2 regions of the Paenibacillus sp. FSL H7-0735 genome follow, and region 1 is predicted to be linked to the other one. Evidence: riboswitches for the same ligand, from Rfam matches in the RefSeq annotation. Region 1 holds a riboswitch; the other holds the start of a gene.
What was found. Region 1 has a riboswitch for thiamine pyrophosphate ahead of thiC (phosphomethylpyrimidine synthase ThiC). Riboswitches for the same ligand answer to the same signal wherever they lie in the genome.
Positions count from the first base shown of each region.

Region 2: another riboswitch for thiamine pyrophosphate. It lies ahead of NSS82_RS11150 (thiamine phosphate synthase); the one in region 1 lies ahead of thiC (phosphomethylpyrimidine synthase ThiC).

Region 1 is NZ_JBBOZH010000002.1:875,114-883,410, reverse strand. It holds gene NSS82_RS31470 (AAA family ATPase) at 1-231, shown strand, start outside; gene NSS82_RS31465 (hypothetical protein) at 256-1,119, shown strand; gene NSS82_RS31460 (hypothetical protein) at 1,160-1,660, shown strand; gene NSS82_RS31455 (hypothetical protein) at 1,691-2,215, shown strand; gene NSS82_RS31450 (helix-turn-helix transcriptional regulator) at 2,271-3,104, opposite strand; gene NSS82_RS31445 (beta-galactosidase) at 3,275-5,326, shown strand; TPP riboswitch at 5,396-5,505, shown strand; gene thiC (phosphomethylpyrimidine synthase ThiC) at 5,608-7,350, shown strand; gene NSS82_RS31435 (phosphotransferase) at 7,436-8,297, shown strand, end outside.
Region 2 is NZ_JBBOZH010000001.1:2,480,033-2,488,329, reverse strand. It holds gene NSS82_RS11180 (VOC family protein) at 1-318, opposite strand, end outside; gene NSS82_RS11175 (fumarate hydratase) at 478-2,037, opposite strand; gene yfbR (5'-deoxynucleotidase) at 2,140-2,745, shown strand; gene thiH (2-iminoacetate synthase ThiH) at 2,829-3,944, opposite strand; gene NSS82_RS11160 (thiazole synthase) at 3,979-4,746, opposite strand; gene thiS (sulfur carrier protein ThiS) at 4,802-5,005, opposite strand; gene NSS82_RS11150 (thiamine phosphate synthase) at 5,044-5,649, opposite strand; TPP riboswitch at 5,764-5,865, opposite strand; gene NSS82_RS11145 (SDR family oxidoreductase) at 5,953-6,825, opposite strand; gene NSS82_RS11140 (GDSL-type esterase/lipase family protein) at 7,062-8,297, opposite strand, start outside.

The DNA.
Region 1 (8,297 bases):
GCGGAATATAAATATGTAGAATGTTTATTAAATGACTATGACGAGCTCAATAATAGACTGCGAAATAGAAAAAGAATGATTAGCCAGATTGAAAGAGTGCCTTCTGAAGAGACATTACTTAAAACTATTGAAAATGCTAAAAAGCCCTCTAATGTCAGAATACATATTGTTAATACAAAGGAACCGATTGAATCCTATATTAAAAGTGTCATTGAATACTTAAATGCTTAGCGTAAATTTTGAGGAGGGGAACAGATGGATTTTGAAAAAGCAGCCCATTTCATTTGGACACATGGCAGATTATTAGAAAGAAGGGTTTTTGAATATATTTTCCACGGTGGATCAATAAGCAATGTTGTGACTTCTCTAATAGCCTACCAGAACGAAGATGGTGGGTTTGGAAATGCAATAGAGCCAGATTTACGGGCACCCGGTAGTCAGCCACTTTTCATGGAATTTGCACTACGTTTCTTATATGACTGTAACATAAAAGACGAAGAACTCTCTCAAAAAGCATGTGATTATATTTCAAAGCATGCTGACTTAAAAAAAGGGATTCCAACAATATTTCCTTCATCATCGAACTATCCAAGAGCAGAACATTGGAATAACCCTCTTTCTCCAGAGCCATCATTTAGCAGACTTACTGGTCTTGTCGGGCTTCTTAAATGGCAAGGGATAGAACATTCCTGGCTTGATAAAGCGACAGAAATTTGTTTGGAAGATATTCACTCACAAGCCTATGATGATGCGCATACAATTTTAACTGCATTTTATTTATTGGAAAGCTTACCTCAATCGGATTTTATCAAAGGATTATTTCAAAAATTATCTAAGGAGCTTATTACTGCCAACTTTTTTTGCTTGGATGCCGCATCCCACAGTTATGGACTCTCTCCTCTAGAATTTTCGCCATCACCAACTTCTTACTGTAGCAGCATATTTTCTGATGAAACCATTCTTGATCATTTAAAAGTATTAGAATACCAACAGGAGGATGATGGAGGATGGCAGATAAAATGGGAGCCTCCCGGTGAAACAGCGAGGTTGGAATGGAGAGCCTATAAGACGCGAAAGAGTTTGATGATACTAAATTCATACAATAAGATTAATCTATAAATTGAGCGCGGAGATAATAAACAATGCAAGGAGAGAACCTATGAAAAAATTAAGGAGAATCATAATTCCGTTATTCTTAATCTTTTTATTGGGATGTAGTGATGAGGAAATTAGCGATAATTCAAAAAAAGAATATAGCAAAGCTGAACAATTTATTACCGATATGGGCTATCTGATCATTAGTAATGAAGGAATTGTTTCTGAATATTTATTAGATAAAAAACTGCTGACGGAAATGCCATACATACAATATTGGAGTGTTCAAAGTGTTGATCCAATCGATTATATAGGTAAGGAAATAACTACAAGTAAGTTAATCGTTAAAAACCACCCCTTAGATAACGAGAAGGATAATACAAAAAAACAAACCCTGATTTTTCTGCTAGAAGCAGACGATGAAGTGATAGGAGGCTATAGTTTTCCTGATTTCGATGAATTACATATGGGCTGGGTTTACACCATTGATGGAAAAACACTCGAAGAATTGACCGGAGAAGCATTTCCGAATTGGTCAAAAGAATGGAATTTAAGATATAAATAATGGCTGGGGAGTATTTATAAAGGAGCAGATATGAAAAAACTAATCCTAGTGCTTGTAGCTGTGGTTATTATTTCGAATGCGATATGGAGTTATTTATATTTCAATAAAGAGTTCGAAACAAATTTAAACACTGATGTTCAAGTATATACGCTTAAGGGTACAGGGGATACATGGGATGTTTTAGATTACAAAATAATAATTTCATCTAGCAAAATTTTACGGGGACATGGGAAGTTAGTGTTCAAGGGAGACCCAAGCGCTTTAGTGAATAGTAGCTATTATAAGTATGAAGTCAATGAAAAAAACACTAATAATAAGGATGAAACAGTTCTTGTAAATGAAGCTAGGTCAACGGATGGACCCGTTTCAATATTAAGTAACACTGATATCGGGTCTATAACAGGTCCGTATTCGTATGACGAATTAAATAAAAATAGACAAAATTATGAAAACACCACTTTATCTATTACATGGAATGATAATGAAGGGGAGATTCATTCCGAAACAATAAGTTTAGATATTGAGAGTGAAATTTCTCTTAAGGATGATCTTTAAGGGTGATAAGTCCAAGAGACTAAGATTGAATCTCTACGGACTGAAGGAAGATCGTCTACGCCCCAAAAGCCTGCCGGTATTTCACAGGAGACATGCCTTCAAACCTTCTGAACACTTTAATAAAATAGCTGGATTGGGCAAAACCGGACTGAGTCGCAACCTGAGCAATGGAGAGTCCTGTGGAAACCAGTAAAAGCTTGGCTTTAGCCAGCCGACAATCGGTTAAATAACGGTTTGGAGTTTTGCCCATAACCACCCGGAACAGCCTTAGAAAATGATAGCTGCTGTACCCGGTCAATCTTGCCATCGATTCCAGAGACCAAGGGCTGGCACATTCGACATGAATGATATCTGCAGCACTCCGGATGGACTGTCTAACCTCGTGCGGTACTGAGCCGTGAAGCGGCTCGGAGTTCTGCAGCAATTTAACTAGAAGCTCATACAGCAGAGCAGATAGTCTTGGCTCGCTACGGGTCACGTAGGAAGCGCTCAGTAGGTACATTTCCTCGAATAGCTCGTCCAGCTTAGCATCCAAATCAAAAGTGAACAGGTATGCACGGGACTGGTCCACTTCCTCTAATAAGGGGAGGACGATTTCAATATTAAAATGAACCCATCGGACATCCCAAGGCTCGCCTGGGTCAGAGCCGTATTGCTGATAAGCCCCTTTTGGGTACAGAAAACCTCGTCCTCTACTCATCGGAATACGTTCGCCCTCATGGAATACATAACCCTCCCCACCAAAGATCAAATGCAGGTTATAACTCCCCAGAAACCCTTCGCTTCTTCTCTCTGTATGTTGTGGAAAGTGAGTGTAATGTCCCAAAAATTCAGGATAACAGACATATTTTGAAAAAGCCGGTGTCGGCAAATACCATTGTTTCTTCATGTTTGGCAGCACCCATTTCTGTAGCGCAACAGAGCGCAAGTTGGATTAAGGCAATAAACGCAAGATTGTTATATGATAGCAATATTTTGTTATATAAGACCTCTTATCATTGATACTACAATAGAATTATAAAATATTGAAAGCATATTTTTAATACTTTGGAGGTAATGATGAAGAAACCTGTCGCAACTGAAAAATTCGAGCTTGGCGTTTGTTATTATCCGGAGCACTGGCCAGAAAACATGTGGGAGGACGATTATCGCCGGATGCGTGAACTCGGCTTTACGATCATTCGGATGGGGGAGTTTGCTTGGTCTATTTTTGAACCCACAGAAGGGGAGTTTCAGTTCGGGCTCTTTGATCGGGCGATTGATCTAGCACATAAATATGGTCTTCAGGTTGTACTTGGTACTCCGACGGCAACGCCTCCAGCTTGGTTGACTGATAAATATCCAGAAGTATTAAATGTAACCTACGAAGGTGTTACACTTCAGCATGGCATGCGCCGCCATTATAATTACAGCAGTCCTAAATACCGGGAACTGTGTGCACGTATTGCAGAACAAATGGCTGAACATTACGGCAATCATCCGGGTGTAGTTGGCTGGCAAATTGATAATGAGCTCAACTGTGAGATCAGTGAATTTTATTCGGAGAGTGACCATAAGGCCTTCCGGGAATGGCTACAGCAGAAATATGTTACGCTTGAGCATTTGAACGAGGCATGGGGAGCTGTTTTTTGGAATCAAAGCTATAGTGACTGGTCTCAGGTCTATCTTCCACGTCCGACTCCAGTACCGAAGCAACCCAATCCTCATCAGGCATTGGATGAAAAACGGTTTATTTCGGACAATACAATTTCTTTTGCCAAAAACCAAGCGGATATTATTCGTAAACTTGCCCCTAAGCAATGGGTAACCACGAACGGTCTGTTCGGTCATCTCGATAGCCATGAAATGACGGATGAACTGCTGGATTTCTTCAGCTATGATTCCTATCCTCAGTTCTCTACTATTTTTTATGACCCGAATGAGCGGAATCCGCTGAATGATAGAGGCTGGGGACTGTCATTATCTGTTGTTCGTTCGATATCCCCGAATTTCTGCATTATGGAGCAGCAGTCAGGCCCGGGTGGCTGGGTGAACCGGATGGATATGCCTTCTCCAAAGCCCGGGCAGATGCGGTTATGGACTTATCAGTCGATCGCTCATGGGGCAGATATGGTGTTATATTTCCGCTGGCGGACAGCTACGATGGGCAATGAAATTTATTGGCATGGAATCAATGACTATCATAATCAGCCTAACCGGAGAGTGCGGGAAGCGGGGCAGATCGGTCAGGAGCTGGCAGCAGCAGGTCAAGCGTTTATCGGTACTCATAATCAGGCTAACGTTGCTATTGTTCGTGATTATGACAATGAGTGGGATGGAGAATACGATGTTTGGCATGGCCCGTTTATGTGGAAGAGCAATAAGGAGTGGTACAAGGCTCTTCAGCGGAAGCATATCCCGAATGACGTGCTCTATCTGCGCAAAAAAACAACGCTGGAGGAGCTTGCAAGGTACGACGTGCTTATCTATCCTCACCCAGCGATTATGACAGATGAGACAGCGTCTCTGCTGGATGAATATGTTCAACAAGGCGGCAAACTGATCTTCGGCTGTAGAACTGGCTATAAGGATGAGCGCGGTCAATGTTATATGCGTCCTTTCCCAGGTACTGCTAAGGATCTATGCGGGATCACAGTTGAAGAATTCACAATGGTTAAGGGCAGTCGTCAGCCAACAACAATTAGCTGGTCGGGCGCGACCGAAGTCGTTACAGGAGCAGATGACTTTAATGATATTCTCAAAATAGAGGAAGCTTCGGTTGAAGTGATGGCGGTTTACGCCTCTGATTATTATGCGGGAAAACCGGCGGTAACTAGAAATCGTCGCGGCAAGGGTGAGGTTTGGTATTACGGAGCCGTATTTAACGAACAGGCAGCGGCTGAGATCATAAAATTAATTGATCTACAATCGCCAGCAAATTGGCTGGAGCTCCCAGAAGAGGTAGAGCTGCAAGTCCGTACCGGAGCTTCTTCCAGTTATGCTTTTTTGCTTAATTATAGTGAGACTCCTGTCACGATCCATCTTCATGAGACCAAAACAGATTTACTGAGCGGCACAACATTGTCGGGCGAGGTGCTTCTGGAAGGATTTGGGGTATTGGTGTTATACTAACGTACACATTGATCTCACATTTGAGTAGATTTGGATAATTCTCTCTTTTCGGTTATACTTTGAAGTAGCAATTATAGTCACGGGAGCTTGGTGGGACCAGGCTGAGAGGATAGTTATAACTATCGACCGTCAAACCTGATCTGGATAATGCCAGCGGAGGAAATGGAGCTCTATTTCTATTTGTCTACTCTAAGGCCGCATCTTATACAGATGTGGCCTTTTCTATGTGTGGGGAGTAGACCGTCTCCGCTTGATCAAATCACCTTATAGGAGGAATTGAGATGACAAGCGAATTGAACAACGATCCAATCAATCTATCAGCTTTTCCAGCAAGTCAAAAAGTCTATGTAAAGGGTTCACGGTCTGATATTCAGGTCCCTATGCGGGAGATCTCACTTAGTCCAACTGCGGGCATAGACGGCGAAGAGGAGAATGCCCCAATTCATGTCTATGACACAAGTGGGGCTTACACGGATGCTAATATTCATACTGATATTCGTCAGGGGTTAGAGCCCAATCGTCTAAGCTGGATTGAGGAACGAGGGGATGTGGAAGCGTACGAAGGAAGAACCGTGAAGCCTGAAGATAACGGGAATGCAACGGGAAAAGCTGTGGCGGAAGTGTTTCCAGCGCTCCATAGAAAACCTTTGCGAGCGAAAAAGGGGCGTAATGTCTCTCAAATGCATTATGCACGCAAAGGGATTATTACTTCGGAAATGGAATACGTTGCGATTCGTGAGAATGTGACACCGGAATTTGTAAGAGATGAAGTAGCCCGCGGCCGCGCCATCATTCCAGCGAATATCAATCATCCAGAGAGTGAACCAATGATTATTGGGCGTAATTTTTTGGTAAAGATCAATGCCAATATTGGAAACTCCGCAGTATCCTCATCCATAGAGGAAGAGGTGGAGAAAATGAGATGGGCTACCCGCTGGGGTGCAGACAATATAATGGATCTCTCCACAGGTAAAAACATCCATACGACACGCGAGTGGATCATCCGTAATTCTCCTGTTCCTATTGGAACGGTGCCTATTTATCAAGCTTTGGAAAAAGTGAATGGGAAAGCGGAAGATTTAACGTGGGAAGTATACCGTGATACGCTCATTGAGCAAGCGGAGCAAGGGGTGGACTATTTTACCATTCATGCGGGAGTTCTGCTTCGTTATATCCCGTTGACGGCACAACGTATGACAGGTATTGTTTCAAGAGGTGGCTCCATTATGGCGGCATGGTGTCTTGCGCATCATCAAGAGAACTTTTTATATACACATTTTGAAGAGATATGTGAAATCATGAAGCTGTACGATGTTTCTTTTTCCCTAGGCGATGGATTACGTCCGGGTTCGATTGCTGATGCGAATGATGAAGCACAATTTGCCGAGTTAGAGACGTTAGGTGAATTAACAGCTATGGCTTGGAGTCATGATGTACAGGTGATGGTAGAGGGTCCAGGACATGTGCCGATGCACTTGATTAAAGAGAATATGGATAAGCAACTTGAAACTTGCAACGAAGCCCCTTTTTATACGTTAGGTCCACTGACTACAGATATTGCGCCGGGGTATGATCATATTACCTCTGCTATAGGTGCAGCGATGATTGGTTGGTTCGGTACAGCAATGTTATGTTACGTAACTCCGAAGGAGCATCTTGGCCTGCCTAATAAGGAAGATGTACGTGTAGGGGTCATTACTTATAAAATAGCGGCACATGCCGCAGATTTGGCGAAAGGGCATAAAGGAGCACAAGACCGGGATAACGCTCTTTCGAAAGCCCGTTTTGAATTTCGTTGGCGTGATCAATTTCATTTATCGTTAGATCCTGAGCGAGCGCTCGAATATCATGATGAGACATTGCCTGCGGAAGGCGCTAAAACAGCTCATTTCTGTTCCATGTGCGGGCCGAAATTTTGCAGTATGAAGATCTCTCATAATATCCGTAATTCGACGAGAATTGAATCAGGAATGCAAGAGAAGGCAGAAGAGTTTCTCCAAGGCGGGAGCCTCATTTATAGATAACTTTTTCTGCTAAAAAGAAATATCTAAAAGAAGTCGTCATTGGCGGCTTCTTCTTTTATACTTTGAATAGATAGGAGTTGATGAAATGGAAGCGATTCGTTCAGAGGAAGCCATTTTAGAGGATTTAAGTAATAGTTTCTATCATTTTTTTGGATTGAAAGTCCTTCATGCTACCCCAATAAAACGTGGCTGGTTAAATCTTAAATGGAAAATCACAACGGATTCAGGGCAATTTCTACTTAAACAATACAACAAAAAAAGATATAAATTGTATAACCCAGAAGAGCTGAACTTTGCCTTTTCTCAACAGAAAAGATTGTATCTACAGGGGCTCCCATGTCCCGGATTGTTGGCTTATAACAATAATGTTTTACTGGAATCAGATCAGGGAGAAACGTTTATGGCAATGGAATATTGTGAAGGCCGTGTCATAGAGCCGGGTAAGATTAATATCCATCAAATGTTTGATTTGGGTCGTGCCACAGGTAAAATGCATCGTTTATTAAATGATGGGACCATTAGTTTGAAAAGAACCCCACAATTTATTCCACAAAGCCCTGAGGAACGTTTAGAACATTGGAATGTACTCCTACAACAATCAAAGGAAATGGGTAAAACCTCACTTATCACTGACCTAGAGATACAACTAAGAGCGACTGAAGAAATAGATCCGGAAATATTCGAAGGACTTGAAGCTGGATGGGCACATCGTGATTTATGGGTTGATAATCTTTTATTTCAAGATAGCCAATTGTCTGCAATTCTAGATTTTGATCGGTTCAAATATGATTATCCGCAGCTAGATGTAGCGCGAGCAGTGATGTCATGTGCTCTAGATGAAGATTTAGATGGAGCACTAGCCTCAGCATTTATTGACGGATATCGTGAGGAACGAACGGTGGAGCAGGGGGATTTAACAAAATCATTGCAGTTGTTGTGGTATATGG
Region 2 (8,297 bases), on a different contig from region 1:
ATAGGACTTATCCAGTGGTTCTTCAATAATAGAGGCCCCGGCATCCAGGCACTTGCGGTAGGTCTCATCAACATTTCTTACATAAAGATGAATGGCAAGCTGTACCGGTGAATACTTTTCATTCGCTTCAGAAATCTCAATGATGGAATCACCGATTCTGACCTCGGCATGCCTAATCCTTCCCTCATCGTTTCGCAGCATATCAATAATTTTGGCATCAAAGCAGTGCACAACAAAATCTATCAATTGGTCTGCATCTTCCGCAATAAAATACGGCGTAACGTTAAGAAAACCATTTCTAATATAATGTGGTGCCATTCGTTGTCCTCCTTTAGACAGGCAAAAACGCCTTCGGCGTTCCTTAAGGATAATTTATAGTCTGGAACATATAAATCCTTATAATTTGATTAAAACCCATGGAAAAGCCATTCAGAGAATCTGCCCTCCTCATGACTTATCCACCGGTTGTAACCCCATTTATTTAAACACTGGCTCCTTGAATTGAGTCAATTTAGCTGCAGAATCTTTTTCCACATCCGCATGCAGACTGTTGCCGTGAGCATCCATCGTCACAATCGCTGCAAAACCCTCCACGTCGAGATGCCACATTGCCTCAGGAATACCAAATTCCATAAAATCAACAGCGTTGACCTTCTTGATGCACTCTGCATAATACTGGGCGGCTCCACCAATCGCATTGAGGTATACCCCGCCGTGCTCCTGTAACGCTTTTAACGTTTTTGGACCCATACCACCTTTTCCGATGACTGCACGGATTCCAAATTTTTTGATGATATCGCCTTGATAAGGCTCTTCACGAATGCTCGTAGTTGGGCCCGCAGCTTTTACATGCCAGCCTTCCTCATCTTTCATCATCACAGGACCACAATGATAAATCACAGCCCCTTCCAGATCTACCGGAGACTCATGATCCATTAAATATTTGTGCAGAGCATCACGGCCTGTATGCATTTCACCGGATAAAATAACCACGTCTCCAACACGCAGACTACGGATATCCTCTTCACTTACCGGCGTTGTAAGACGTACTTCCCGCGACTCAGAGGCTGGGCTGTTAGCTCCCTCAGCAATTACCGCTTCAGATTCATGTGCCCCTTCATCATCTACAGATATCCCTGTACCACTCTCATACAACCAATCCTCTATATTGCCTGTTGATGGATCAACCAGCACCCCTTGGCGGCGGAAGGCCCAACAGTTATAAGCAACGGATACGAAAAAGCTAGCTGGCAGACGATTCATAACGCCAATCTTACAGCCCAGCAGCGATACCTCACCACCAAAACCCATCGTGCCAATTCCAAGCTTGTTAGCATTCTCCATAATATAGTCTTCCAGCTTGCTAAGGTCTTCTATCGGATTAACATCCTCCACTTTGCGGAACAACTGCTTCTTAGCCAGCTCGTAGCCAGTCGTACGGTCACCGCCGATACCCACGCCAATAAAACCGGCACTACAGCCTTGTCCCTGCGCCTGATATACCGCGTGTAAAATACATTTACGGATTCCGTCCAGATCCCGACCCGCTTTGCCGAGTCCTTCTAATTCTGCCGGGAGACTGTATTGAATATTTTTATTCTCGCAGCCTCCACCCTTCAGAATAAGTCTAACGTCTATTTTATCCTCTTCCCATTGTTCGAAATGAATGACTGGTGTGCCTGCACCCAAGTTATCTCCGCTATTCTCACCTGTTAATGAATCTACAGAATTGGGACGAAGTTTACCATTCTTGGTCGCTCGTACAATGGCATTATGAATATCTTTTTTCATCTCAATCTGATTGATTCCCACAGGGGTGTGAATGATAAATGTAGGCATTCCCGTATCCTGACAGATCGGAGACACTTGCTGCTCAGCCATTCCGATATTTTGTGCAATCGTGGTTAAAGCAAGACCGGACCGGGTAGCCCTGTCTTCCAGCGCGCGACCTTTTGCAACTGCCCGGCGTACATCTCCCGGCAAATTCGTGGAAGTTTCTACGATAAGGTTATAAATACTGTCTTCAAAATGCTGCATCTTCATTCAAGCTCCTCTCGGCAGTTCCAGGTTATCTAAAGTTTGATACAATTAGTATAATAATATCATACCTAGCACCGCATGAAAGGGGTTACTTTAAAATTGAGCTACCATTTTTCTGCCTATCTATATCGTCTTCAGTATATTCAGCGCTGGAGCTTGATGCGCAGCACCGCACCGGAGAACGTCGCTGAGCATTCTTTTCATGTTGCATTGCTCACACATATGCTCTGTTCCATTGGTAATGTACATTTCGGGCGTTCATTAAACGCGGAACGAGCAGCAACCATAGCTCTTTTCCATGATGCCAGCGAAGTATTCACAGGCGACATTGCCACGCCGGTAAAATACAACAATCCTCGCTTGCTCACCAGCTTCCGCGAAATGGAAAAAGTTGCGGCTGATCGCTTAACTGGAATGATTCCATCAGAGCTAAAAAGCATCTACACTCAGCTCATACGACCGGAAGACAGCCCTCCCGATTCGGAGGACATTCTGCTGCACAGCTATGTGAAAGCCGCTGATCGGCTGGATGCTTATTTGAAATGCGTATGGGAGGTTGCTGCAGGCAACCGAGAATTTGCCGCCGCGAAGGAGCAGACAGCAGCAAAACTTCGTGGGCTTGGCCTGCAGGAAGTGGATTATTTTCTGACTCATATGGGACCGAGCTTCGAAATGTCTCTCGATGAGCTCTCTGCCGGAAACTAAACACCATCTACACAATAGAAAAAAGGACCTCCGCATGAATCTCGCAGGGGTCCCTTTAGTGATTAATAATAAAAATACAAGCGTTACGTTACTGATTCAGTCAGGATATCCCAGTCTTTAAAAATCGGCTGCAAACCCTTCGTATATAGCATTTCCGTAATCTCCTGCACACTGCGGCTATCGGATATTTCGAATTGCGGAGTTCCCCCTGCATTAGTGTGACCGCCCACCTCAGTAGTGACCCCGGCTGACATCTTAGTTATTCCTAGATGAATTAAATGATCGCGTAGAGAGGCAGGCTCTCTTGTAGATAAAGTAATGCCCGAACGGGGTAAAAATAACCGGTATGCCAAAATAATCTGCACTAGTGATCGATCGGTAACATCGCACTCTGGGTTAAATTCCCCTAAATAAGGCCGAAACCGTGGGGGTGACAGGCTGATCTCGCAATCTGGATACCGATCCTGTAGATAGCGGGCATGCATGGCACTTTGGAATGCCTCTTGCCGCCAATCGTACATCCCGAGCAACGTACCAATATTCACAGAACGAAAACCTGCCTGACAGCCGCGTTCAGGTGCATCCAGGCGATTTCGGTAGTTTCTTTTAGGCCCTTTAACATGCAGCTTTTTGTAAGTCTCCTGGTGGTAAACCTCTTGGTATAGTGTTAATCCATCCACGCCTGCTTGAAGAAGCTCTTTATATTCGGCAGTCGATAGAGGATTTATCTCAATACTGACGGAGGAAAAAAATTCTCTAAGTACAACTACACAATCCTTAATATATGAGACAGGATTCTCCCGGCGCGATTCACCAGTCAAAATGAGGATATGCCGCAGACCTGTAGCTGCAATCTTCTCAGCCTCCCTGCGAACCTCCTCCAAGGACAGCTTTTTACGCGGAAAATCATAAATGGAGCTGAAGCTGCAGTAGGTACAATGATTCACACAAAAATCGGCAAGATACATCGGTGTGAACAGCTGCATCGAATAACCAAAATGTGCACGGGTCAGTCGCTGAGCAGCTTGCGCCATCTCCTCTAGCAGCGGCGTTGCTGCCGGAGAGAGCAATGCCAGCAAATCATTTTCGTTCAGCTTGTCTTTTCCAAGCGCCCGCTTAACGTCATCCTCCCGGAACTCCTTCCACAGCTGCTCATAAGGATACTGCTCCAAGCGGGCCAGTGTGTCAAAAAAGCTCATGCTAATCCTCCCTCCTTTGGTGAACCTATCAAATTCAGTTCAGAAATCCAGTCAACGGTGACGAAGCAAAAGCAACTTCTTCTACAGGACCGAGTCCTGCCAAATAAGCTTTGCGGCCAGCGGATATCGCCTCGCGGAACGCTTCCGCCATGACGAGCGGATTACGTGCCGTTGCGATAGCCGTATTAAGCAGAACAGCAGCGGCCCCCATCTCCATTGCTTCCGCCGCTTCCGAGGGCTTGCCAATTCCGGCATCTACAATAATCGGCAAATTCACTTCTTCAATAAGAATACGCACAAGCTCCTTGGTGCGCAGGCCGCGATTCGTCCCGATCGGCGCACCAAGCGGCATCACAGCAGCAGCACCGGCATCTCTCAGACGTAAAGCAGCCGAAAGGTCCGGACTCATATATGGCAGTACTACAAAACCCTCCGCCGCTAGAATCTCTGTAGCTCGTATGGTCTCCAGATTATCTGGAAGCAGGTATTTCTGATCATTGATCACTTCGATCTTCACCCAGTTCCCCAGTCCCGCAGCTCTTGCTAATCTCGCAATACGGACTGCCTCTTCCGCTGTACGCGCTCCTGAGGTATTAGGCAGAAGAGTCATGTGGCCGGGAATGTGGTTCATGATATTTTCTGCTCCACCTTCCGGGTCCACTCGGCGAAGCGCTACAGTAATCACCTGAGAACCAGAGCTTGCGATCACTTCGGGGATCAGAGCATTCCGGCTATATTTTCCGGTTCCGATAAATAATCTACTAGTTAATTCGATGCCTCCAATATGTAACGGGTCATGCATGAAATTACCTCCCTTTGGTTCTTATAAATTTCTCAAAATTCTATACCGCTCCATCTCAACCCCCACCAACAAAGTGCACCAGTTCCAAACGATCATCCTCGCTCAGAGCAGTACTTTCATAATTCTCCTTACTGACAATTTCTCCATTCAGCTCAATGATCATCAGACGACCCGACCACTCAGGAAGACTGATCAAATCAGCTATAGTTTGAATACCACCAGAACACTCTGCGGATTTCCCGTTAATCAACAGTCTCATTCTGAATCACCCCCTTCGCCTATGCTTTTACCTCCCGGCTATGAATGAACCGCCTTATGAATAGCTTTGGCGGCCTCATAAGGATCATCCGCTCCGCAAATTCCGGACATCACAGCAATTCCTGCCGCGCCTTGCCTAATGATCTGCGCCGCATTAGCGGGACCAATTCCGCCAATCGCAATTACAGGAATAGAGCTAGTCTTCACCGTTTCTGCAAGCAGCTCTAACCCACGTGCGGGCAGCCCTAGCTTGCTCGCCGAGGGAAATACATGGCCAAACAAGCAATAATCAGCTCCCTGCTCTGAAGCATTCGCCGCTTCTTCCGGAGAATGAACCGATCTCCCCAGCCAAAGCTGAGGTGCAATTCGCCGGGCTGTAAGCGGGCTCAGACTGTGCCCAGCCAACTGAACACCCGCGGCACCAGCTGCCAATGCTACATCGATCCGGTCATTGATTATCAGTTTGGTAGCGGGTATACCGGCAGCCAACAGCTCCTGTGCCGCAGAGAGCAGTTCGCGTGCTGGACATTGCTTCTCTCTTAAGTGAATATAATCGACCCATGTCTGCACCGTGACAGCCAGTTCAACAAATTGTCTCAACAGCTGCTTGCCGTCTGATATTAGATGGATCTCAGCTTGTACCACTCGCGTCTCCTCTCTCTCACTTCCCTGTAGGCCAGTAAAAAACAAAAAAACTGCCCCCGTAAGGAAGGCAGTCAGAATCTGTATATAGACGGTACTACAAATAGCCCGACAACAGAAATTCGTTCTCCACTTCCCTACGCTGGTCTTAACCAGATCAGGTTCAAAGGGTCCGGAAATCCATTCCGTCTCAGCCAATCGGCACCCCTAGTGACATAAATATACAATTTTGAAATACTAACGTGGTTTATAGTAACATATTTTTTTATTGAAATACACCCATTTATTCACATTAGCTGTACTAATCTAACCGTTTACTACCTCGCCACCATTTACATGAATAACCTGTCCAGTCACATAACTGGAATCGTCAGAGGCTAGATATACATAGGCTGGCGCCAGCTCCTCTGGTTGTCCAGGCCGTTTCATAGGCTGCGTGCCTCCAAACTCGCTAACCTGCTTCGCATCAAAGGTAGAGGGAATTAGCGGTGTCCAGATTGGACCTGGTGCTACACCGTTTACCCGTATGCCCTTCTCCGCCAGATTCGTGGACAAAGATCGTGTGAAACTCAGGATAGCTCCTTTAGTTGATGAATAGTCCAGCAGCTGCGGGCTTCCGCGATAAGCGGTAATTGAAGTTGTATTTATAATTGTAGATCCTGCTTTTAAATGAGGCATAGCTGCTTTTGTTAAATAGAACATCGCAAATATATTCGTACGGAAAGTACGCTCTAGCTGCTCGGAAGTAATATCCTCGATCTTAGCTTGCGGATGTTGCTCCGCCGCGTTATTGATGAGAATATCAAGCTTTCCTAAGCCCTCTACCGTCTGTTTAATAAGATCCTTACAGAATTTCTCGTCACCGATATCACCTGGAATTAGGATACATTTGCGGCCTTCCTGCTCGACCTGACGTTTAGTTTCCTCTGCATCTGAGTGTTCATTAAGATATGAAATGACCACATCAGCACCTTCTTTAGCAAAAAGCACAGCAACTGCACGCCCAATTCCGCTGTCTCCACCGGTAATCAACGCCGCCTTGTCTTGCAGTTTACCTGCTGCTTTATAATTTGCCGGCTCGTATTTGGGCAGCGGCGTCATTTCACTCTCAATCCCTGGCTGATGATGCTGCTCCTGTGGGGGTAAGGTTTTTGTAGCTTGTTTATTATTGCCTGACATCTTCCCTATCTCCTCTCGTTAAGCAAATTGATAGTTAACTGATCATCTTAGGATGGCACAACAATGCATGTTTATACGCTGGGTTTGTCATTTTCTTAAATCGCTTTACGAATCTTACTTACCACAATGCAAGTAGAAATAAACAACCGTGGATGTAAACTGCTGTAAGTGGAGAGGACTTCACTGCATACAAAAAGGCACAGCACCGCTGCTGTGCCTTGAATTGTTCACCCTAACTATTTCAAAGAAGAAACATGATTTTCTGCATTCACTTCATGTTCCAGTACCCACATAAAATAAAGAGCCTTAGCTGCTTTCTCCCGGGTCACTATGGCTTTAGGTTCTAGTTCTGTCCCATTGACCATTTGACCTCTAGCAATCCCCACTTCAGATCTAATAAGCCCTAATTCATAAGCACTTTTCACTTTTGAAATTAAAAAGGGAGAAATGTCCGCCGTATCAACCAGCTGCTGCCAGGATACAAGTGGATAGTACATCGCTCCTCTAGCTCCTGGATCCAGATTGAAATCATAACCAGGATCTCCTGGCACTACTGCTGTGCCGTTATAATCAGTCATGTACTTAGGTTTATTAGCAAACTTTACTTGGTAAACATCATAGAGAATAGCACCCATCGTTTCACGTGACAGCTTACCTTTCGGGTAATAGGCAAGATCTGATCTTTCCACTTTCATTAACTTAGAAACACTGCGTGTGAATTCAGCAACTGTCATCTCCGTATCTGGCTTAAAATTCCCTTGACGGTCTTTGCCCATTACTCCCAGCTGGATTAATTTTTCAATTTGATTGCGGTAATAAGCAGCTTCCCCGGTCGTCGTATCATTAGTTATTTCCGGAAAAACCTTATCCCAGTTGCCTGTTAGTGCCGCATGCTTAACGTTCCCTTTAAGATAAGCAGTAATGGAGGCAGCAGTAGAATCGCCAGTAGCACCTTTCTCTACAAGCTCCGTAACAATCATCCGCGAAAATTGTTTGGCGAGCGCTTCTTTAAAATGAGTCCCATCGATTTTCTTTGAAGGATGCCCGTTAGCGTAACTTCCGTCATTTGTTTTGCCTGGAGTTTCTCCGGCTTCAATTGACATGAAGAGGGCTGTTATCGCTTCTACTCCGATCTCGTTATAATATTTCAGACTTTCCGAGTTAAGGTCAATAAGTGTAACTCCAGATTCATCTGCAACCCGTTTAAGAATATCTACAAACTTTCTTGATTTAAAAGAATTCTCATAGATATATCCCGGACTTGCATTCCCTTTAATTCTGGACATTGGCGTTACCAGTACTGGTATCATGCCCCGGGCTTGGATCGCAGGGAGATAAACTTCTTTAAGGTAGTTTTCATACATTGCCTCAGTCGAACCTCTGCCGTAACGTCTGAACTCATCTGCACTCTCATCATTGTGTCCGAATTGAATAAACACATAATCCCCAATGCTGCCACTCAGTAAAATGTC